DNA from 4 places in the Sporomusa intestinalis genome. Region 2 is predicted to be linked to each of the others. Evidence: riboswitches for the same ligand, from Rfam matches in the RefSeq annotation. Region 2 holds a riboswitch; each other region holds the start of a gene.
The links. Region 2 has a riboswitch for cobalamin ahead of ACZ481_RS08305 (TonB-dependent receptor plug domain-containing protein). Riboswitches for the same ligand answer to the same signal wherever they lie in the genome.
Positions count from the first base shown of each region.

Region 1 (5,728 bases), 2.6 Mb from region 2:
CCGGCTGACCGTCCCGAGCATTTGCCGCCTGTTTCCTTTCCCGGCAAACTGACAGCCTACCTGTATCGCCGCTTTCAGCATTTTCAGGGGGATGCGGCCAAAGGCCTGGTCATTCTGCCCTGCGAGCTGATCGAGCGCAACGGCGAGCAGCTGCAGGCCATTGTGCTGCGCCTGGCCCGGGAATGGGGCCTGCCGGCGGCCTTCGCCGCCTGGGTGTCCGCGCATAATACGTTTGTCAATACGCTGGTGGACCGGGTTGTCACCGGTTACCCCAAGGAGGAAGCAGGGGAACTGGAGCAATATCTGGGATATCGTGACCGGCTGCTGACAGCGGGGGAATTATTCCATTTATGGGTGATTGAAGGGCCGGCGGCATTGGCTGAGCGTCTGCCGTTTACCCAGGCAGGGCTGAATGTAATCTGGACAAACGATATGTCGCCGTATCGCACCCGCAAGGTCCGCATTCTGAACGGTGCCCACACCGCGTCGGTGCCGGTGGCTTATCTGTACGGGCTGGAAGCAGTTAAAGAGATGATGGATCATCCGGTGCTGGGCCGGTTTATCCGCCAGGTTATCTGGGACGAGATTGTCCCGTCGATCGAGCTTGACCGGGAAATGCTGAGCGAGTTCGCCGGCAGTGTGATTGAACGGTTTGAGAACCCGTTTATTACACATTACCTGCTGAGTATTCTGCTTAATTCGTCCGCCAAGTTTAAAACCAGGAATCTGCCGTCACTGCTGGCCTACTGCCGGCAGCGGGACGACCTGCCCGAGAAGCTGGTATTTGCGCTGGCGGCCCTGATTTCCGTATACAAAGACGGCCGCATGGAAGGTTCGGTCATGAAAGCCCGGCGCGCCGCCGGCGAGTTTAGCATGAGGGATGATCTGCCGACGCTCCAGTTTTGTGCTGCGGCCTGGCGGGACTATGACGGCAGTGCCCCCAGCACCGCCAAAGTCGCCCGGGCGATTTTGGGCAATACCGGCATCTGGGGTACTGATCTTAATACGGTTCCGGGCCTCACGCCGATGGTTACAGCCTATCTTTACGATATCTGCGAGCATGGTATCCAGGATACTGTGGCCAAATTGGTCGAGTAGCGGAAGCGGGTTGGAGGAATAGCAATGCCGTTGTTACAAATTCATGCAAATGACAATGTGGCTGTTGCCCTGGCCCCGGTTGCCGCCGGCGAGGAATTAACGGCCGGCGGCCGGCGCCTTAAGGCGGCCGGGGCTGTGGACAGGGGCCACAAGCTTGCGCTCGTCAATATTGGCGCCGGCGAGAAAATTATTAAATATGGTTTTCCCATCGGCCTGGCCGCGGCCGATATCAGGGCCGGGGAGTGGGTCCATACCCATAACCTGACCACCGGCCTGGGAGAGATCCTGGAATATGAATATAAGCCCGAGTTTACCGAACTGCAGCCGGTGGCAGCAAAAATGTTTCAGGGCTACCGCCGGCCGGACGGCAAAGTCGGCAGCCGCAACGAGATCTGGATTGTGCCGACCGTCGGCTGTGTCAACAAAAATGCCGAGCTGATCGCCCGGCAGGCAGCCCGGGAATATGGCAGTAGGGAAAATATCGACGGCATCTTTGAGTTTAAGCATCCCTACGGCTGTTCGCAAATGGGCGAGGACCAGCTGGCCACCCAGCGAATTCTGGCCGACCTGGTTGCCCATCCCAATGCCGGCGCCGTGCTGGTGCTGGGGCTGGGCTGCGAGAACAACCATATCGGGGAATTCAAAAAGGTGCTGGGCAGCTACAACCCGGAGCGGGTGAAATTCCTGGAGGCCCAGGCGGTTGAGGATGAAATTGCCGAAGGGGTGCGGCTTATCGGCGAACTCATCGGCTACGCCCGGCAGTTTTCCCGGCAGGCCTGCCCGGCCTCGGAGCTGATCGTCGGTCTTAAATGCGGCGGCTCGGACGGCTTCTCCGGCATTACCGCGAACCCGCTGGTCGGCGCTTTTTCCGACCGTCTGACCGCCATGGGCGGCACGACCGTATTAAGCGAAGTGCCGGAAATGTTCGGGGCCGAGACGATTCTAATGAACAGGGCCGCGAACCGGGAGGTTTTCGAAAAGACCGTGCGGCTGGTTAACGGCTTTAAAGAATATTTTGCCGCCCATAACCAAACAATCTATGAGAACCCGTCGCCAGGCAATAAAAAAGGCGGCATCTCCAGCCTTGAGGATAAATCGCTGGGCTGTACGCAAAAAGGCGGTACCGGCAAGGTCGCCGATGTCCTTGCCTATGGGGAGCAGGTGAAGACCAGGGGGCTGAACCTGTTAAGCGGTCCCGGCAATGACGGGGTGGCGACAACGGTGCTGGCGGCTGCCGGCTGCCAGCTGATCCTGTTTACCACCGGCCGCGGCACGCCGCTGGGGACTGTTGTGCCGACGGTCAAGGTGGCGACAAACAGCGAGTTGTTTAATAAAAAACGCCACTGGATGGATTTTGATGCCGGCCAGCTGCTCGCCGGCATGGAGCTGGAACCGCTGGCCGATGTGTTTGTCGACTATGTGCTGGCCGTGGCCTCAGGCCGGCAGACCCAGGCGGAAAAAATGGGCTTCCGGGAGCTTACGATTTTTAAAAACGGTGTCACTTTGTAGCGGATTTGGGTTTTAATCATTGACGCCCTTCCGGCGCGTCTGCTATAATGACGGTGAATATTATATATATTGCACGGTTGAGGTGCCCCCTGACGGGGGAGAATAGGGAAGTCCGAGTATGGAAGGCAATGCTTCCATATATAGGCGCGGGCCCGCCACTGTACCGGGAAGACCTTACCTATGCCACTCGCAAGGGGAAGGCGTAAGTGTTGATGAACCGGGAGCCAGGAGACCTGCCTTAATACCGTTACACCACCTTCATGGAAAAGAGGGCTTTTTTGGGACTACCCAAAAAAGCCCTTTGTTTTTCCCCAGCTGAATGGTTAAAGAGCAAGAGGTACTAAAAATGGGGGGTTATTATGAGTTTGCTACAAGAAACGTTATTGCGCATTACGGCACCGGCACCGGCGATTGGGCAGCAGGTACAGGCAAAACTGGACAGGCTGCTGCGGCCGGCAGGCAGTCTGGGCCGTCTCGAGCAAATGGTACGGCAGTATGCGGTGATAACCGGCCGGCTGCAGCCTGACATTCCCCGGGCCTGCATGGTGGTGGCCTCGGCCGATCACGGGGTGGCCAGGCAGGGCATCAGCGCGTATCCGGTGGAAACCACTATTCATATGACGGCCAATTATCTGATCTCAAAGGGCGGCAGCGCCAATGCCTTTGCTAATTTTTGCGGCGCCGACATGGTTGTCGTCGATATGGGCGTGGCCGGCGATATGTCGCATGTACCGGGGTTGTGGCACCGGAAAATAGCCTATGGGACGCAGGATTTTACCGAGGGGCCGGCCATGACCCGGGAGCAGGCCGTACAGGCAATCGAAACAGGCATCGACATCGTCAATGACCGGGTCCGGCAGGGCTATAACTGCTTCAGCCTGGGGGAGATGGGCATTGGCAACACAACCGCCAGCGCCACGATTGTCGGGGCCTTTACCGGCCTGTCGCCGGAGCAGGTGACAGGCCGGGGCACCGGGATATCAGACAGCCGCCTGCAGGTTAAGATCGATATTGTCCGCCGGGCTTTGGCCCTGAACCAGCCTGACGCCGGCGACGGCATTGATGTGTTGTCCAAGGTCGGGGGCTTTGAAATCGGGGCTTTGGCCGGTGTTGTCCTGGGCTGTGCCGCCAACCGCTGCCCGGTTGTAATTGACGGCCTGAATACGACGGCCGCGGCCTTGATCGCCAACGCGCTCCATCCCCTGAGCAAGGAATTTATGTTCGCCTCTCATCTGTCCGGGGAACCGGCCCATATCATTGCCCTGGGGCACCTTAATCTGGAGGCCTGCCTGGATATGGGGGTCCGCCTGGGCGAGGCGATTGGGGCCTCGGTCGTGGTGGATATGCTGACAGCGACCGTTAACATGCTGAATAACCTGGGAGGTCAGTCGAATGCTGGAAAAGACGATTAGCCAAATTAAACCCCTTGATGCCGCGGCGATGGAGAAATGTCAGCTACGGCTGGATAACCTGACCAAGCCTCTTAACAGTTTGTATTCTTTTGAGCATATAGCCCGTCAGCTGGCGGGCATTACCGGCAGCCCCCGGCCCCGGAACCTGGGGAAAAGCATCATTGTCATGGCCGCCGACAACGGGGTGGCCGCGGCGATGGCTGCCGCCGGCCAGACAACGGCCGGCCGGATTGCCGACTATTGCCGCGGCCGGTCGCCGCTGCCGACGTTTGCCGGCCATGTCCAGGCCCGGCCGGTGGTGGTGGATATCGGGGTTGCGGCCGAACTGACGCACTGGCCGCAGCTGTGCCATAAAAAAGTTGCTTACGGCACCGGCGATATTACGCTGGGGCCGGCCATGACGCGGCAGCAGGCGATTCAGGCCATCGAGGCGGGCATCGCCGTTGCCTGCGCAGAGACCGCCCAGGGAGCCAGCGTGCTGGGGCTGGGGGAGATGGGGCTGGGCGGCACGGCGCCGGGCATCGCGGTGGTTGCCTGTTACAGCGGCAAGGCCCTGACGGTAGCCGGCAGTCCGCTGGCCGAGATTGTGCAGCAGGCTTTAGCCGTGAACCGGCCTGATGCCGCCGATCCCCTGGACGTTGTCAGCAAAACCGGCAGCCTGGCCATCGCCGGTCTGACTGGCGTCATTCTGGGGGCTGCCGCTCACCGGGCCGCCGTCGTCCTGGACGGCCTGGCCACAAGTGCGGCGGCACTGCTTGCCACCAGGCTGGCACCGGCCGTCAAAGCGTATCTGATCGGCTCGCATTTTGCGGTGGAACCTGCGCATCAGGCTGCACTGGCGCTGAGCGGGGTACCGGCCTATCTTAAGCTGGATATCGATTTGGGCGAGGGCATCGGCGCCGCTCTCGGTCTGTCGCTGGTCAAGGCCTCGGAACATGTTATCAATGATATGAAAACCTTTGGCGAGGCCGAGGTCGCTGTCGCGCAGGACGGTCCGGGGGCATTGAAGCAGACTAAGGATGTAAAAGATTAGCAGGCGGCCCAGCAGGACCGTCCGCGGCAGGGTGGTTGTCAAGTAAGCTAACAGCAACTGGGCGGCGGCCCGGAAATACCGAAAAAGCTCAGGTGGCAGTGAAAATTCTGCCGGCCCGGGCTTTTTTCGCATAAAAAAATAGCACCCGGCCATAAAAGGCGGGGTGAGAATATAGCTTCTCAGAAAAAACGGAATGAGTGCCTGCTATTAATTAAATATCAGCGGCATTAATAACATTAACGATATGATCGCCATACATTGCAATAACTCTTTCAAAACTATTCTCCCTTCATTTATAATTCAATTATTACATTATTCGACAATATAGTAATATTCTCTGCAAACTTTGATATAATAGTATCATAGTAAATAGTAGGGGTACACGTCAATTGCTTTTTGGATTTGTAAATAAAAAATATGTGATTTATGGAACAGTCTATACTTACAGGCCGGAAAATATGCCTGTTACAGGCACTAAATCGTTAATAGTTAAGGAAAATGGAGAGAAATTTACGTGGATATAAGACAATTGGAATATTTTATTGAGGTGGCCCGGCAAAAAAGCTTCAGCAAGGCGGCCGAGGCCCTGCATGTTTCCCAGCCTTCGATCAGTAAGACAATTAAAGACCTCGAAACCCAGCTTGGTTCCACCTTATTCTACCGTAATACCAAGTTT
Region 1 covers NZ_AP042390.1:4,812,303-4,818,030, reverse strand. The annotation lists gene ACZ481_RS22365 (tagaturonate reductase) at 1-1,098, shown strand, start outside; gene ACZ481_RS22360 (UxaA family hydrolase) at 1,123-2,607, shown strand; cobalamin riboswitch at 2,671-2,862, shown strand; gene cobT (nicotinate-nucleotide--dimethylbenzimidazole phosphoribosyltransferase) at 2,967-4,019, shown strand; gene ACZ481_RS22350 (nicotinate-nucleotide--dimethylbenzimidazole phosphoribosyltransferase) at 4,000-5,052, shown strand; gene ACZ481_RS22345 (LysR family transcriptional regulator) at 5,567-5,728, shown strand, end outside.
Region 1: another riboswitch for cobalamin. It lies ahead of cobT (nicotinate-nucleotide--dimethylbenzimidazole phosphoribosyltransferase); the one in region 2 lies ahead of ACZ481_RS08305 (TonB-dependent receptor plug domain-containing protein).

Region 2 (5,728 bases):
TATTGCAAAGTCTAAGGGCAGAGACTTTATCTTGTGGTGGATTTATGGAGCAGCATTATTCATTGTAGCATTAATTCATTCATTTGTTATTAAACCAACAGAGGATCAGCTAATAAGTGAAGGAATGAAAAAATGTCCCTTTTGCGCTGAGTTGATTAAACCAGACGCTAAAGTCTGCAGATATTGCGGAAGGGATTTGCCGATAGTGGAGCAAGTTAAAGAAAACTTATCGCCATATCAAAGGGCCGCTATTGACAACAAGAGTATAGAACCCAGGCAGAAATAACAAGGAAAGTTATTATGAATTTAAAGAAAAATGGGGAGGGTCGCACGCTTTTACTCTTACTCAGTATAGGGCAGCGCAGAGGTACGCCCCTGAGCGGGGTATGAGGTTAGGCGAGGAGGCAATACATAAAAAATACTTATTTTACTCTCTTGCGTTAATATCTTATGTATGCTATAATTCTTCAAGTGAGGATAGAGCATAGGACTACGGGAGGAATTCAAGGGGTTACACGCTATACATTAGCGAGACAATTGAGAGCCTAAGATCACGTATAATCTTATTCGTGGCTAAGACAACATAACGCGCCCGTAGCTCAGGGGATAGAGCACCGGTCTCCGGAACCGGGTGCGCAGGTTCGATTCCTGCCGGGCGCACCAGAGGAAAACCAAGCCTTCTCAGTTTTATTGAGAAGGCTTTTTTATGCTTTGGACAATATCCGCAAACGCTTTTCTTGCCAGCGTTTTTGTGGTAAAATGCTGATGAAGCATAAAAATTAATGTTAAGGAGATACAGGTTTATGTTTAAATATGGTATAGCGGAGATTGTAGCAAGCCGGGAGGTTTGTGTAAATTAGACGATACAAAAACCTCCCATAAGTTATAACTATAACTTTCAGGAGGATAAAAAATTGCATAAAATAGATATGAAAAAATTAGGGTTCACCGATAGGTTTGCGGCTGAATCTACTTTATTTAATGGTCTTTATGTTGGGCGTGTTTTTTCGCAATCGAAAGATTTATATAAGGTAATGTGCGAAAACGGTGAAATGATGGCCGCGGTGTCCGGTAAATTTCGTTTTGGGGCGAAAACGCTATCTGATTTTCCGGCGGTAGGCGATTTTGTCATGCTTGACCGGGAGGTAAGCGCAAACGGGAATGCCATTATTCATCATGTGCTTTCAAGAAAAAGCGTCTTTATCAGAAAGGCGGCAGGAACAGCAAACGACGAGCAGGTTGTGGCGAGTAATATCGACACGGTTTTCATATGTATGTCGCTGAATAACGACTTTAATCTGCGTAGGTTGGAGCGCTATCTGTCCATCGCCTGGGATAGTGGAGCAGTTCCCGTTATCGTTTTGACTAAATCGGATTTATCTGACGATGTGGAACAAAAACTCCATGAAGTGGATACTGTCGCCGTTGGCGCCGCTGTGCTTGTTACCACGGCCATGCGTGAGGACGGCTATTTCCAGATAATGCGGTATATTAAAGAAGGCCAAACAATCGCGTTTATCGGTTCATCAGGCGTTGGCAAGTCTACTCTTATCAATCGCTTAATTGGAGAAGATAAGCTGGATACCAAAGGACTTAGAAATGACGATAAAGGGAAGCACACGACCACAAGGCGCGAGCTTATTCTGCTGAAAAATGGCGGCATAGTCATTGACACGCCGGGAATGAGAGCGCTTGGCCTGGAAAGTGCTAATCTGTCTAAAACCTTTGCCGATATTGACGAACTGGCGTTTATGTGTAAATTCCATGATTGTACGCACGCCAGCGAACCGGGTTGTGCGGTGCAAAAAGCGATTGGCCACGGTACTCTTTCCGGCGAAAGGCTGTTAAGCTATCAAAAACTAAAGAAAGAGGCAAAATACGAGGGGCTTAATTTCAAGCAAATTGAAACTACGAAGCTGAATGAAATGTTTAGCAGTGTAGGTGGTATGAAGAAGGCCCGCAGGTTTGCAAAAGGTAAAAATCGGGAGAGGTAAAATCAAGAAAGGAAATTGGCTTATCATCCTATATTATTTGGAGTCGGTGTTATGCGGAGCAAAGGCTTATCGCATAACAAACATGCTGTGAGATAGCCTTGCTCCATCCTAAAACTACAATTTAGGAGGAGCATAATGGGCTAAGGTGAGAGCGACACGGTGATTTTGCCGTGTCGTTTTTTTGTTTCCGAATTACCTTGTAGGGTGCATTGTAATAATCTAACTACTATAATTGATTTATAGCAGCAAGATAAAGGATTAACGGAGCGAGGAGCAGAGGAACTAGCGTCATGCTGAACGTCAATGAGAATATGCGTGTATTAAAGGCTATTAGTAGTATGCCAATAGATATCCGTACCAAGCAACCGGATTCTGGCCTTGGAAAAAAAGACTTGACTGTATGACCGGTATATAGTTTACGCTTATAAACCAGAGTAAGTGGTGCATGTTGACAGATAGATTCCAAAAGGCAACTATACTTGTCATATTTTGCCCCAAATAATAGGATGAGGTGGATAATGAGTTAAGTGGTTTACCTTAATATGAATTACATATCGCTAAGTCAGGTGCCCGTTTAGGGCTTAATAGGGAAGTCCGGTGCAATACCGACGCGGTCCCGCCACTGTAATGGGGAGCAAACCCGAAGATATGCCACTGGGACAAGAGTCTTGGGAAGGTGCGGGAGAGCTATGAGCCAGAGCCAGGAGCACTGCCTGTCTGATGATCGCCGTTTTACCTACGAGTGATGGGTGGAGATTGCATTTGGCGTTTGCTTGCTTGGGAATGTTCCTACGTGAGTCTGCGCAGCTTGTCCATTTACTCCTGGTCCTAGACCAGGAGTTTTTATTTGGATCAATGCTGTAGAATCCCTCCCCCGGCTGCCATAACCGGGAGTTTCCCATTTTTACTTCTCCTTTCTTCTGGCATCAAATGGCCTTAATTTATTCGGTTATAGTCACTAGATATTTTTTTATCTTGAAAGGAAGAATGCTGATGAAAAAGAAAACAGTTCTGAAAAGCCGTATGCTGCTGACGGCCATTGTTGCCGGTTTATGTTGTGGGGGCGGCACAGCCGTTTTTGCTGCTGAAACAGTAGAGGATTTTACACTTGATTCGATAGTAGTAACGGCTACCCGTTATGAGAAAGCAGATGTTGATGTTCCTGCATCCACTACCATTTTGACGAATCAAGATTTAAAAAATACTGGTGCTGAGAATATACACATGGCTTTGCAAAAAGTCGCCGGCCTTGCTTATACTACATATGGCCCTAACGGGAATCCCTATTCCACTATGTCAAATTCAATTACTATCCGCGGAGTAAGCAATGGCACCTTGGTATTAATAAATGGAATCCCGATTAATATGTCTGGTAAATATTATTTGGATTCTATTCCGGTCGAGAATGTGGAACGGGTGGAAATAGTAAAAGGTGGCGGCGCTGTTTTATATGGCAGCGAAGCCATGGGCGGCGTTGTAAATATTATTATGAAAAAGCAATTTGAAAATACCGTGTCGGCAGGTATTGGTAATTTCGGACAGCGCAATTATAATGCAACATTTAATTTAGGTAAATTAAATGTTGGCTATAGTAAAGACAAATGGGGCAAACTGGATAAGATTCAAACCAATAAAGATGCTGCCGGGGATAGGGACAGCACCTTTAAGGGTTCTGATAAAAACAGTGTGTTTTTAGAATATAATTTCGCTGATAATTTCGCGTTTTTATATAATTACATGGATAATGAAAACGGCTATCAAACATGGTTTGGCGACAATTGGAAAAACAGCAATGCTGCTCAGGCCGGCGATTTGCAAAATGATAAAACCTATACCAACAAGTACCATATAGCGCAGCTTAAATATAGTGAGGAAAATTGGCAGGCCAGTTTGTATTATAATCAAAACGAGCCTATTACAAGAGGGTTTACCAATTATTCCAGTAAAGGAGTCCTGAGCCCATCGCTTGATGCGACTGATCAAAAGGACAGGACTTACGGGCTTGATGCCCAGAAGCATTGGCAGATAAATGATAGGACCAATACTGTTTTTGGCTTTAATTATAAAAATGAATATTTTAAGCAAGCTAATGCGACTACCTATATGCAACAGGAAAGAAAAGTTTTTGGTGTGTATGGACAATGGGAACAAAAGCTGAATGCTGTAAATTCGTTTATTTTAAGTGCCCGTGAAACCTGGACTGCCGGTGCTGACAAGGATGCAGATTATAGTAATTTTAGCGCATCTGGACAATTTATTCATAAATTAGGTGAAAAGGACAGGGTATATGCCAGTATTGGCCAGTCGTTCATTTTACCTACCTTTAACCAAATGTACGGCAGCACCTATAATCTTTTGCCGGCGCCGGAATTAAAGCCCCAAACCGGCACCAATTATGAAGTTGGCTGGAAAAAAGCTGATGACAGTCATCGCTGGAAGGCTGCGGTATATCATATTGATATTAAAGATAATATTAGTGCAACATGGGAGCCGTCAACTGGTATATCAAAATATAAGAATGAAACTTTTAAAAACACCGGTGTTGAGTTAACCTGTGATATAAGCGGGGAAAACGGGTGGTCGTATAGCTGGGGAATTAATTATGGAAATCCTAAAGTAAAAGCCGAAGGTCATAACCTTGCTGCCAAAGAGTATTGGGACAGAAAATATGGACGCTGGCAGTTGACTGGCGGAGTAAGTTATCAAAAAGATAAATGGAGTACAAGCTTAAACGGGACCTATTTAACAGAACGTGTCGGCACGCCCTCGGCTGCGCCTTCTATGAAAATAAAGCCATATTTTCTGACCAGCCTAAGCTCCACCTACAGCATGGACAAAGATAACGAAGTTTCCCTAGCTATAGATAATCTGTTGGATAGAAATGATATTGTAAGCCATACAGGCACTAATTATTATGCAACCCCCTGTAACTACTTATTAAGTTATAAACATAGGTATTAATTTAAAGCAATAAAAAAGACCGCACACGTTCGCTTCCGGTCGGGTGCACCATAAGAAATTCAAGCTTCCGGCAATTTGGCGGGAAGGCTTTGTGATGAACAGTATGACAATGGGGGACGTCAGGCTATTTTCGCCAGTCTGGACGTCCCCCATTGTCTGCGTAGAAAAAAGGAGGGGTTCCCCCTCCTTTTATCAACTGGCATATTAAACTCAGAATTTATAGGTAACGCTAACGCCCAAGCCTTTGCTTTTGGCATCGAATTCATAACCGGAGTTTTTAAACTCAAGGTTGTCGAATTTTTTATAACGATAGAACAAATTCAGGTCTGTGTTTGCCGCGAGACCATACCCAAGACCTAACTCGTAAGAATAATTGTCATCGCCTAACGCAATGGTCCCCCAGCCGTTAAGCTTGTCCGACAGTTTGGTAACTCCCGTAACGCCAATTTGCGCAACCGTCGTAGAATCAATGTCGGCAGACCCTGATCCCGATATAGTTAAATCGCCGCTTAACCGTTGTATGCCTAGAAAGGCGTAAGCATGGGGATCTAATTTATATAGCAGATTGAGTTCATGCACTTTGCCGTCCACTTTGCCGGTATAACCGTACAAATAGGTGCTACTGGAATCTAAGTTTTGGTATTTATACTGCAGGGCAAATTTGTCACTGAGACCTGTTGTGACGCCAAAATCCAAGTTGGTCTTTTTGTCCCAGTCAATTGAACCACCGCCATCGGATGTTTTTAGCTCAGAGCGAATTATGCCGATTTCGG
Region 2 covers NZ_AP042390.1:1,838,653-1,844,380, forward strand. The annotation lists gene ACZ481_RS08290 (zinc ribbon domain-containing protein) at 1-286, shown strand, start outside; tRNA gene ACZ481_RS08295 (tRNA-Arg) at 589-663, shown strand; gene rsgA (ribosome small subunit-dependent GTPase A) at 915-1,994, shown strand; cobalamin riboswitch at 2,542-2,725, shown strand; gene ACZ481_RS08305 (TonB-dependent receptor plug domain-containing protein) at 2,988-4,955, shown strand; gene ACZ481_RS08310 (outer membrane beta-barrel protein) at 5,166-5,728, opposite strand, start outside.

Region 3 (5,728 bases), 830 kb from region 2:
TTGAGGACTACAGCGGCAGCACGATGGTCATTTACGGCCATAGCAGCCTGGAGCCGGCGGATATCGTGGGCGGCGGCATCAGCATCAAAAAAGCGGCGGCCGGCTCTGAAATCACAGTAATGACCGACAGCAGCGGCATTGATGTGGCAGAGGAGGAAACCGTCACCAGCGTCCTGAACGCCCTGGCGGGCAAACTGACCTACAGCGGCTACACGAAAGCCAATGGGGCGGAACGCAATCTGGCAGGCAAGGTGGCCATCGGCGAGGGCCTGACCGCCCCCGGCATATTGTGGAAAGTCGGCGACATCGCCTTTGCCGAAGCCGACGGGCAGGGCAGCCTGGCGGACGGCACGGTGATTACCCCGGAAAACCCCATTGAATACGGGCAGTACGAAACCATGATCATGAGCGGCACCAAATCGGCCATGGTGTCGTCGGCCCTGCTGTGGCGGGCGGAAAATAACGATATGCAAAAACGCCTGGGAGAACTGCGCCTGGCGCCGGACGCCGGCGGCATCTGGGCCAGCGTCTATGCCGGCAAAAACAAATACGATCAGGGCAATACCCGCTACAGCACCAGCTATAAGGCTGTCCAGCTCGGCTATGACAAAGAGACAGACAACGGCTGGCGCCTGGGTGCGGCCGTAAGCCACAACGACGGGGAAAGCGACTATATCCTGGGCGGCAAAGGCGACAATACGGCGACCAGCCTGTCCCTGTACGGCAGCTGGCTGGGCGGTAAAGGGCACTACACCGACATCGTCGTAAAAGGCGGCCAGGTGAAAAATGACTTCACCGTCTATAACGAAATGGGCCATAAAGTGGCAGGCGACTACAAAACAAACGGCCTGTCGGTGAGCGCCGAATACGGCCGGCGCCTCGAACACGGCAACGGCCTGTATGTTGAGCCGCAGCTGCAGTTGAGCTGGGGCCGGCTGCAGGGCAAAGACTATACCGCCACCAGCGATGTAAAAGACGGGGACGGCAACTACCGGACCATGAACATCAGCCAGGACGGCTTTACCAGCCTGGTTGGCCGGATCGGGGTCGGCGTCGGGCACCTGACAGCCACCACCAGCATCTATGCCAAAGCCTTTTTGGCGCATGAATTCAGCGGGGACTTCAGCAGCCGGTTCACAGCCGAAGAGGCCAAAAGCAGCCGGGTGGACCTGGGGGGCAGCTGGGCGGTCTTCCAACTGGGCGGCAGCGCCAAAGTGAGCGATAATTCCTATGCCTATGCCAATCTGGAAAAGAGCACCGGCAGCGATATCGACACCGACTGGCGCGTTGACGCCGGCCTGCGCTGGAGCTTCTGATAAATATCTGTATCCGTGGTAAAAGGCGACTTCAGCCTGGCTGCTTCACAGCCTGGTATGATCACAGTGCCCACACACCTTAAACGGCGGCTGGGAAGCCTGGCCCCACAACGACATAACAAGCAGGCCTGCTATTCAGGAGAAATAGCAGGCCTGCTTGTTATGCCGAAAAATAATTAAACTTTTGCAAACGGCTTTGCGCCAATGTGAATATAATAAAATAACATAATATGGAGGTATGTAAAATGGATATAGAAAAAATTAAAACTACGATTAATGATGTCGGCCGTAAAGCCCATGGTGCTGTAAATGGATTCGCAGCTTTTCATAATTTTGAAAGCTGGCAGGTATGGGTGGGTGTTGTGCTTCTGATTGTTCTAACCCTCTTAATCGTTTTTATCCTTTGCTGAAACAAGACAGGAAGCGGTAAAATAGGCAAGACGGATAACCGCGGTGCAATCTCTTGACAGATTTGGTCATTTTATGCAATACTTTTTATGCAAGTGTCTTACAGATTGTGATAAAAGCTGCGAGTATGAAACTTCATAACTACGATATAGGTGCCCGCGAGGGCTTAATAGGGAAGTCCGGTTGAAAGCCGGCGCGGTCCCGCCACTGTAATGGGAGAGCGATTCCAAGAAATACCACTGAAACCTTGTGTCTCGGGAAGGTTTGGAGGAGCAATGATCCAGAGCCAGGAGAACTGCCTATATTCAATCACCGTTATTACCTGCGAACGATAGGGAGGCGATTGGGGCAATAGTTTATTGTGCTTATTTTACCCCAATGCATTCGCTGCATTGGGGTATTTATTTGATTATACCGACAGTAAGGAGCACCAATGCGGGAAAAAACAACAACTGTGATTGGCCTGAACGATCATAAAAAATTTATGGCTCTGGCCATACCTTTGACCATTGCCACCTTAACCACACCGCTGCTGGGAGTTGTCGACACGGCAATTATGGGCAGGCTTCCGCAAGCCGCCTACATCGGCGGCGTTTCTATCGCGGTACTTATTTTTAACACATTATACTGGATCTTGGGTTTTTTGCGGGTCAGCACTTCAGGATTTAGCGCCCAGGCCAGTGGCAGCGGTGATAAACAGGCAGTTGCACTGGCGTTGCTAAGGCCGCTGCTGATTGCTGTTGGCCTCGGACTGGTAATTGTTGCCCTCCAGTGGCCGATAAAGCAAATCGCCTTTGCCCTGCTGGCGCCGAATGAGACAGTTGGCGAGATTGCCGCCGCCTATTATCATATCCGCATCTGGAGCGCGCCGTTTACGCTGGGCAACTATGTCATTGTCGGCTGGCTGATGGGAATGGCGAAAGTAAAGCTGTCACTGGCTTTGCAGGTTTTTATGAATGTGCTGAATATGGTACTAGCCGTACTGTTTGTCGGCGGCTTCGGCTGGGCTGCCGGCGGGGTAGCTGCGGCAACGCTGATTGCCGAGATTGCGGCGTTCCTGCTGAGTGCAGCTATTTTATTAAAAAGCAGGGCAATTACACTGGAAAAGCTTTCAGCAAAAAAGATTGTTGATCCGGCGCCATTGGTCCAGATGATGAAAGTAAACCGGGATCTATTTATCAGAACAGCCTGTCTGCTGACTGTTTACGATTGCCTGGCTGCTTATGGCCTGCGGTATGGGGACACCATTCTGGCGGCTAATGCCGTTTTATTGCAACTGCATTTTGTAATGGCCTATTTCCTGAGCGGCTTTGCCAATGCCGGTACCGTTCTGGTTGGCCAGGCAATTGGCGAAAAGAATGAGGCTCTTTATGTCAAGACCGTTAAGCTGACAGCTATCTGGGGGGGCGCTACGGCCGTTGTCCTGGCAGCAATAGCAATCGCGCTTAAAATTCCTCTGATTCAAATGTTTACAACCCTCGCCGATGTGCAGCAGGCTGCATTGCAGTATAGTTACTGGATAGCCCTGTTTCCGCTGGCTGCTTTCTGGGGGCTGGAGCTGTACGGGATTTTTGTGGGGGCAACGGCGGCCGCGCCTGTTCGTAATTCACTGATATATTCTTTGATCACGTATTTCATTTCCCTGTGGCTGGCCGTTCCCACCCTGGGCAACCATGGTATTTGGCTGGCATTTATCGTTTTCAGTCTGGGCCGGTCGCTTTTCCTGTGGATTTATCTGCCGGGACTGAACAGAAAAATCGCCGCCTTGACGGCTAAAGCCTAACAAGGAGGCAGCTCAGGCCTGCAGGAAGAATATAACAACTAAACGCTATAGGGAGGGTATTTGCTTGGCTACGCAGAATTTAGTAATTCGTCCCATTCGGTCTGAAGACATAGCCGCTGTACAGGATTTTTTGTTAAAACAGTTGCGGGATTTGTTTCACCAGGAAGGTCAGGCAGCCATTACTGACGATGTCTGGGGACTGGGAAAAACCTACCTTGAACCGGAAAACTGCAATATGTGGGCGGTATTTACGCCAGCGGGAACCGTTGTCGGCTCGGCCGCGATTTGTGCTTACAATGACAGAATCGAGTTGCTCAAAGGCCGCTACCATCTGCCCACAACGGCCGAAGTGGGCCGCTGCTATATTGACGCCGGTTTACGGCGCCAGGGAATTGGCTCAAAGCTTGTCGGATTAATGACTGACTTTTGCCGGCAGCACGGGTACAAAATGCTGTATCTGCACACCCATCACTTTTTGCCGGGAGGCTTTAACTTTTGGCAGAAACAGGGGTTTGAAATTATCCTTGACCAAGGCGGCAGTTTTGAAATTGTTCATATGGAAAAGCAATTATAACCGCCAGGCAAAATACAGGCCTGTATTATAACCGGAAAGATGCTGTTCTTATTTCGGTAAGAAAGCATCTTTATGGTTTCCTGCTTATTGTTAGCTTGCTGCCGGATAAAGACAGCACCGTATACCTTATCACTAATCCTGAATAGCAGGATAATTTTTTTAATTGAAATATCCCCCATAGGGGGATATGAGTAAAAAGCAAAGTCTGAAACCAGGTGGAAACGGCGGTTAAATTACAGCAAAGTCGGGTTTGGAACGATACTATGTAGCCGGGAGATTTGCAAATGTCTAATACGGTTAGTAGCGAAACGTGGCAAGAGAAAGTCCGGGTAGTATTGACATTGGCTGTGCCAACGGTAATCGAAAACTTGTTATTAAATATTGTCGGTTTTATTGATACCCTGTTTGTTGCTAAAATCGGCTTGCAGGAAGTTGCCGCCGTCGGCGTCACCAATGCCATCGTAGCCATTTATATTGCGGTATTTATGGCGATGGGGATAGGCACCTCCTCGCTGATTGCCCGCTGCCTCGGGGCCGGAGATGCCGGCCGGGCCAAAGCCATCGCCCGGCAGTCAGCGTGGCTTGCTATCATTTTAGGTCTGTTTTTTGGTGTTGTCACATTGCTGTTTGCTGAACCTTTGCTGCGTTATATGGGAACTGAGCCTGAAGTCCTGCAGGCGGGTATAACGTATTTTCAAATTGTGGGCGTCCCGTCTGTGCTGATTTCCCTCATGACGATATTCGGCAGCATATTACGCAGTGCCAGTGACACAACCTCACCGCTGAAGGTCGGCCTGTGGGTAAATTTGCTGCACATTATTCTGGCTTATCTGCTGATCTTTGGTATTGGCGGCTGGAACGGCTGGGGAATTGCCGGCGCCGCCTGGGCTACAACGATTGCGCGGCTGGCTGGCGTATTGGCGCTTTACGTTTATATCCAAAAGTCAAAAATCGCTTTTACTTTAGCCCAGGGCTGGGCAGGCCAATTTATCCGGCCGTTATTACAGATATCCGGCCCGGCTGTCGCCGAGAGGCTAATTATGCGGCTGGGACAGTTATTTTATGCCGGCTTGATTGTCCGGCTGGGAACAGATGCCTACTCGTCCTTTATTTTTGGCGGAATCATATCTCAGTTTGCCTTCCTGCCAGGCTATGGCATTGCTGTTGCCGCCACAACAATTGTCGGCAATCATGTTGGTGCCGGCCGTAAGAATGACGCCTATCATTACGGAATTGTCATCATGGGCGTTGCTGCCGTCTTTATGGGGCTTGTCGGCATTCTGTATTTTATTTTCGCCTCTCTGGCGGGAGCCTTGTTTACCAGTGATCAAAGGGTGATCGATATGGTGACCATCGGGCTGCGGATTGACGCTTTTGCCCAGCCGTTTACAGCCGTAAGCCTGGTTATAGCGGGAGCGCTGCAGGGGGCAGGCGATACCAAAAGTCCGATGTACAGTACAATTGCCGGCATCTGGATCATTCGCGTCATCGGCATTTATGTACTCTGCTTTTTTTTCCACTGGGGTATTGCCGGCGTTTGGCTGGTAAATTTGATTGATTATGTACTTCGCTCCATTTTTTTGTTTTATCGATTTAAAAAGCTGATGTTACATTAGAACAACTTGGCTTACGCCAAGTCTTCAAGAC
Region 3 covers NZ_AP042390.1:2,665,095-2,670,822, reverse strand. The annotation lists gene ACZ481_RS12545 (autotransporter outer membrane beta-barrel domain-containing protein) at 1-1,316, shown strand, start outside; gene ACZ481_RS12540 (hypothetical protein) at 1,562-1,726, shown strand; cobalamin riboswitch at 1,858-2,041, shown strand; gene ACZ481_RS12535 (MATE family efflux transporter) at 2,158-3,507, shown strand; gene ACZ481_RS12530 (GNAT family N-acetyltransferase) at 3,572-4,081, shown strand; gene ACZ481_RS12525 (MATE family efflux transporter) at 4,366-5,697, shown strand.
Region 3: another riboswitch for cobalamin. It lies ahead of ACZ481_RS12535 (MATE family efflux transporter); the one in region 2 lies ahead of ACZ481_RS08305 (TonB-dependent receptor plug domain-containing protein).

Region 4 (5,728 bases), 1.0 Mb from region 2:
CCAACGGCGGCATTGCCGATATCTATATTATTTTTGCCAATACCCGGAAAACCGCCGGCATCCGCGGCCTGACAGCTTTTATCGTCGAGCGGGGCACACCAGGCTTTTCCGTGGGTAAGGAAGAAGAAAAAATGGGAATCAGGGCCTCCAACACCTGTGAATTGGTATTGGAGAATGTTTGCATCCCCGCCGACAACAGAATCGGCCGGGAAGGGGAAGGGTTCAAAATCGCCATGAAAACACTGGATGCGGCCCGGCCGTTCGTCGGCGCCGTATCGGTCGGCCTAGCCCAGGCGGCCTTTGAACTGGCGGTCAAATATTCGAAAGAGCGCGTGCAGTTTGACAAGCCCATCGCTTCCTTCCAGCTGGTGCAGGCCATGCTGGCCGATATGGCCATGCAGATTGAAGCCGCCCGCCTGCTCGTGTATAAAGCCTGCTGGCTGAAGGATCAGGCTGCGCCGTACACGAAAGAGTCGGCCATTGCCAAGTGCTTTGCTGCCGACACCGCCATGAAGGTGACCACTGACGCGGTCCAGGTGCTGGGGGGCTATGGCTATTCCAAGGAATACCCGGCGGAAAAATACATGCGCGACGCTAAGATTATGCAGATTTACGAAGGCACCAACCAAATTCAGCGCCTGGTTATTGCCAATAACATCCTGTACTAAAAATAAGAAAGGACTTGGCACAAGCCAAGTCCTATAGGACGATGCCCGTTAGGGTATCGTCGTTCTTATGTCTCAACAAAACGCCACTGCGCCAGTAGCGTTTGCCTGTTTCTGGCCGGACAAAATTAAGGCCTAATTAATGCTTGACTTTTGCCTGCAATCTTACTATAATATGTTATGTGCTACGGGATTATAGCTCAGTTGGTTAGAGTACTACGTTGACATCGTAGGGGTCACTGGTTCGAGTCCAGTTAATCCCACCAGGGAATGCAAAAGCTGCCGAGAGATCGGGAGCTTTTTATTTTAGCTCTTTCATCTCGCCCAGGATCTGTTGCAATAATGCTTCCATCCGTTCACCACCCTAAGGCTATTATAGCCCGTCCGGGCGGGGGCAGGCAAGCGGAAACTGCCGCTTGCCGCAAGAGTACCTGTCTAAAAAACCTATTGACAAAACATTACAAAAGTGGTATTGTCAGAATTAGGAAATCACACTACTTAAAACAAAAATAAATACAATAAGATGCAGGTGCCCGCAAGGGCTTTATAGAAAAGCCGGTTGGAAGCCGGCGCGGTCCCGCCACTGTAATGGGGAGCAAAGCCATGTTTTATACCACTGCGACGCCTCAAAAAGAGGCTAGTGCCGAACACGCACGAGTTGACGGTGCGACGCCTCTAAAGGAGGCTAGTGCCGAACACATATGTGTCGACGGTACGACGTCTCTGTCGTGGGAAGGTTTGGTGGAGCGATGACCCAGAGCCAGGAGAACTGCCTGCATGACAATCACCGTTGACCTGCGAGCGATAGGGAGGGGATTAGTGCGTGTTTTGTGCCGGCAGTTTTTTCCGGGCTACAAGCAGAAGCCTTCCTTACGTGTTGTTATCACAGGAGGCTTCTTTTTATTTGCCATTGTGAACATACAATAGAAAACTTGTGAAGGGATAACGGATTTTTCGCACCCAGCCATGTTGCGTTACGACACAGTTGTATCATAATTGCCGTACCAAACGGCAATTATTGTCATAGTGCGTACAGGTAGTCCGCCTGCCGGGAGAACTGCCTGTACGGACATCTTTGCCAGACCTGCGGCAACAGCAGGGCAGCTTACGGCGGCTATCATGCCAACGCCGGCCGTCGTAAGCCCTGGCTATTTACCGGCCCAGCCTACAACAGGTAGCGAACAAAGGAGGTACAGGGAAGCAGCCGGACAGCGATATCAGTCAAAACCGGCAGTCATATTCTGCGGCCAGTTTGCATAGGCTGCAACGAACAACATCATTATGTGGGATAGGTGCCCTGCGGGGCTTAAAAGGGAAGACCGGTGAAACACCGGCACGGTCCCGCCACTGTAACGGGGAGCGAACTGCAGACAGAGCCACTTAAGCAACTGCTTGGGGAAGGCGCAGCCAGCAATGACCCGGAGTCAGGAGACCTGCCTTATCCAGCAATCGCCTATAGTACCTGCGAGCGACAGGGAGGAGATTACGTGGAACCGGGGTCCCATTGCGGCCGGTCAGCGTAGCACTCCCGCTAAGGGAGTCTTTTTATCCTGACAGAAAGGTTAACTTTCCCTGGATAAGGGCAACATCGGCTTCCGCTTTCGCCACAGGCTCGGCGCAAGCCGTGTTTTCTTTATTGTTATTTAGCTGCTGGATTGTCCGGCCCTATGGTACAGGACAGCCGGCGTACAAGCCTGGCTTGTACAAACAAATTTAGAGATTAGATGAGGATACAACCCATGAACAAAACACGCGCAATCTTAGCCCTGCTTATTGCCGCCTGCTTTCTGGCCGGACTGTTAGCTCCCGCGCCGGCGCTGGCCGCCAAAGCCAGGACCAAAGCCAAAGCCAAGACCGAACAAACCGTCGGCTATATCAACCGCCAGCAGGTTTTCGCCGCCTACCCCGGCATTGAGGACCTGATGCAGCGCATCCAGCGCCTGCGGGCCGAGGCCCAGCAAGACTATGACACCAACGCCAAAGACCTGGCGCCGGCCGACAAACAGGCCTACAGTGACAAGCTGTCCCGCCAGCAGGCCCAGCGGGAAGACGAACTGATGAAACCGGTGGGCGACAAGATCGAAGAATCAATTGAGGCCGTTGCAAAAGCCAAAGGCCTGACCGTAGTGATTGACGCAGCAAATGTGATCTACGGCGGTATCGACATTACCGCCGACGTAATAACCAAGGTACAACAATAAGCAGCAGCGGCGACGGCGTAACTCAGCCTGTTCGTCCTGCCCGGGCGCGATGACGGCGTTCGGCAGGCTGCGATAAGGAAATCTAACAAGGAGGTGCGGTTTTTTTCGTGAGCACTAAGAAAAAGACCTCAGCAGCCCGCCAGCTGTTGACGGTCATACGGTAAACAGTAAAAAATGGGAGAGTGAAAACTTATGGCTAGTAAGGTAATGTATGGAACGTATACTTATACCGGTACTCCCAGAGGCGATGTCGGCACTGCCACATATCCCAATCCCAGTCCGCCTCCTGCCATCCTCGTGCATAAAGGAGTAAGAACGACCTATACCAATGCCGGGGGCAGTCCTTTCATCGGTTCTGATCCCAAACCATTATATTTCGAAAACGGCGCCGGACTCAACCGGGCCGCAGTGGCTTCCATCTCATGGGCAAGCGGCGTCGCCGTTTGCAACTGGCTGGTCTATGAAGCCGATGCCGATAATACTACTCCTTTTGTCTGGAACAACCCCGTGGCCGGGCCTGTCGTACTGACGGACGGCACCGTAAGCGTTACCAATCCCTATGCCCTCAAAACCAGAAGAATTAATGCCACGACAGTCGATATTTATTGCATCGACTATGACAACAGACTTGTCTTCCGCGTGCGCAGCAACGGTCCGAACGGCGATACCTATACGCCGCAGACTGGCTATTATCAATTCCCGGCGCTGACGGTCGGCAGCAACCAAACCTACGGCGTCGATCTGGATATCATCGGCGACTATGTCTATGCTGTATTCAATAGCGGCACGAACCTGACGGCCGGCGCGCCTAGCGCCAACTACCTGAACAGCACGATAGTACAACTGGATCTTGCGCTCAGCAGCCCACCGGTAGCCGTTAACGGCCCCTATGGCTCGTCAACAAGCGGCGGAGCGGCTCAAAATGCCTTCAGCATCCAGGCCTATAACGATGGTACGGACGACCATCTCATCCTGACTGCCGTTGGCGGCCCGCAGTTGGATCAGGCCTATCCGCCGAATTATCCCTTTAATTGGAACCCCGGTTCCCGTATCCAGAGGGTTGATCCAAGCACGCTGGCGGTCACTGACCTGCTCGTAGCGGCTCCTAATAATACCGATCCAGATAATGAAACTGACCGGTTCGATTTCCGGGCGCTGACCTTCAGCGCTGACGGGAATGACGCCTATATTCTTACCGGAAAGTTTACTGCTGGCTTTGCTGCCTTTAGCTACCGGCTGTATCAGACCGATTTGAGCACAGTTCTCGGGGCCGGCGGGGCGCTGATTTCGAGTATTGTTCCAATACCGGTGCAAGCTACAACCGACGGCGGCTACCTCTGGGGTTTGCTGTATTCGGAAAGCAATGCGAACACCTGGTTTGTCCGAGGCGAAGATTTGGCTATCTACAATTCCGGCGGCCAAGTCGCCGCTGCCACACTTGCCGATCTCACCACGTTTACCGGCGGGTCGGATTTCCCCGGCCTCAATTTCGTGACCATTTACGAAGACGAAGTGGCTGCGCCGCGAGCCTTGAAGGGCTATGTCGCGCCGGCGTTTGCCTCCAACTCGCCGGCGGCGTTGATCGAACGGGAAAAATTCTTAAAAGAAGTAGCCGCAGCCAAAGCCAAAAAATAACCCAAGGTTTCTCGTGGAGGGGAAGCAGTTCCCCTCCACAATTTTGAATTTTCATAGTGGGGAGAGAAAATTTTTGCAGAAACGAAAGAAACAATCCGGCGGGGCGCAGAAAAAAAGAGCGCTCCTGGCGGCCTGTGTATCGGCCGCCTTGCTTTATGCCACGCCGGCTCATGCGGCACTGCGGTTATATGATGAGGCCAACGTCACCCATCCCAATATCAAAGTGAACAATCCGACTGGGTTTACGATTGCCAGTGGCGAAACCTGGCGAACTTACTTCAATGCAGCAACCGGGAACGGGGAGAGTAGTGCGACGAAATATACCAATATTACCATTCAAAGCGGCGGGATTTGGCAGCCGCTGGATAGTAATAATCTTATTAATGTCGAAGGAACATTGACACTGGAAAAAGACGCAGTCCTTGACCTGTCCTATAAGTATGGACCCGAGAATTATCCAGCCAACGACTGGACGTCTAACCAGCTTATTCGAATGTTGAAGGCCGACACTGCAAATTCAGTGAAAACGGTTTTTCACGACGGGGCAATTCTACGGGTTAATATGTACAGTCACCCAGACATTGCCAGCGGCGCTTTAACCGATAGGTTCTTGTTTAAGAATCCGCAATTAGGGGACGATGCGGTCGACGTCAAGGTGCAGATCCGCTATAATAAAAGCTTTGGCGGCCCCGACCTTGCCGCTGGCGTAAAGCCTATGCTGCAGGGTTCAACGTCTGGTGCCGTCATTACTCTGAGTGCGATCAGTGACGAGGTAAAAGCCAAGATTGAGAGCGGCGACTTCACATTTACGGGAGAAAGCAGTTATATAGACAGTTCGCTGAACAAATACTTATTTACTCCGACCTTAACGGCAAGCGAGGTATCGGGCAGTGCGGGAAACTATAAACAAAGCTATGGTTTGAATTGGGCCGCCATCCGCAGCGATCTGGTTTCCCAGGGCGTATTCAGCGCGGCTAACGCCCAGCTTTCCATGCGCAATCTGTGGCGGATGGAAGACGGTCTATTCTGGAAGCGGGGCGAGGAATTGCGGGCGGCCAACCGGCTCGGGCAGAGCGAAGGGGCCGATGGGGCTTGGGGCCAAATCTGGCGCGGCAAGTATGATTTTGCCGGCGCCTACGGTTCCGACTTTGACCAGAGCTACAACGGCATTCAGGTCGGCTACGACAAACAGCGTGAAAGGGATTTTTACGGAGGCAGGCTACATAC
Region 4 covers NZ_AP042390.1:2,859,829-2,865,556, reverse strand. The annotation lists gene ACZ481_RS13460 (acyl-CoA dehydrogenase family protein) at 1-668, shown strand, start outside; tRNA gene ACZ481_RS13455 (tRNA-Val) at 855-931, shown strand; cobalamin riboswitch at 1,176-1,456, shown strand; cobalamin riboswitch at 1,939-2,121, shown strand; gene ACZ481_RS13450 (OmpH/Skp family outer membrane protein) at 2,405-2,866, shown strand; gene ACZ481_RS13445 (hypothetical protein) at 3,059-4,501, shown strand; gene ACZ481_RS13440 (TonB-dependent receptor domain-containing protein) at 4,575-5,728, shown strand, end outside.
Region 4: another riboswitch for cobalamin. It lies ahead of ACZ481_RS13450 (OmpH/Skp family outer membrane protein); the one in region 2 lies ahead of ACZ481_RS08305 (TonB-dependent receptor plug domain-containing protein).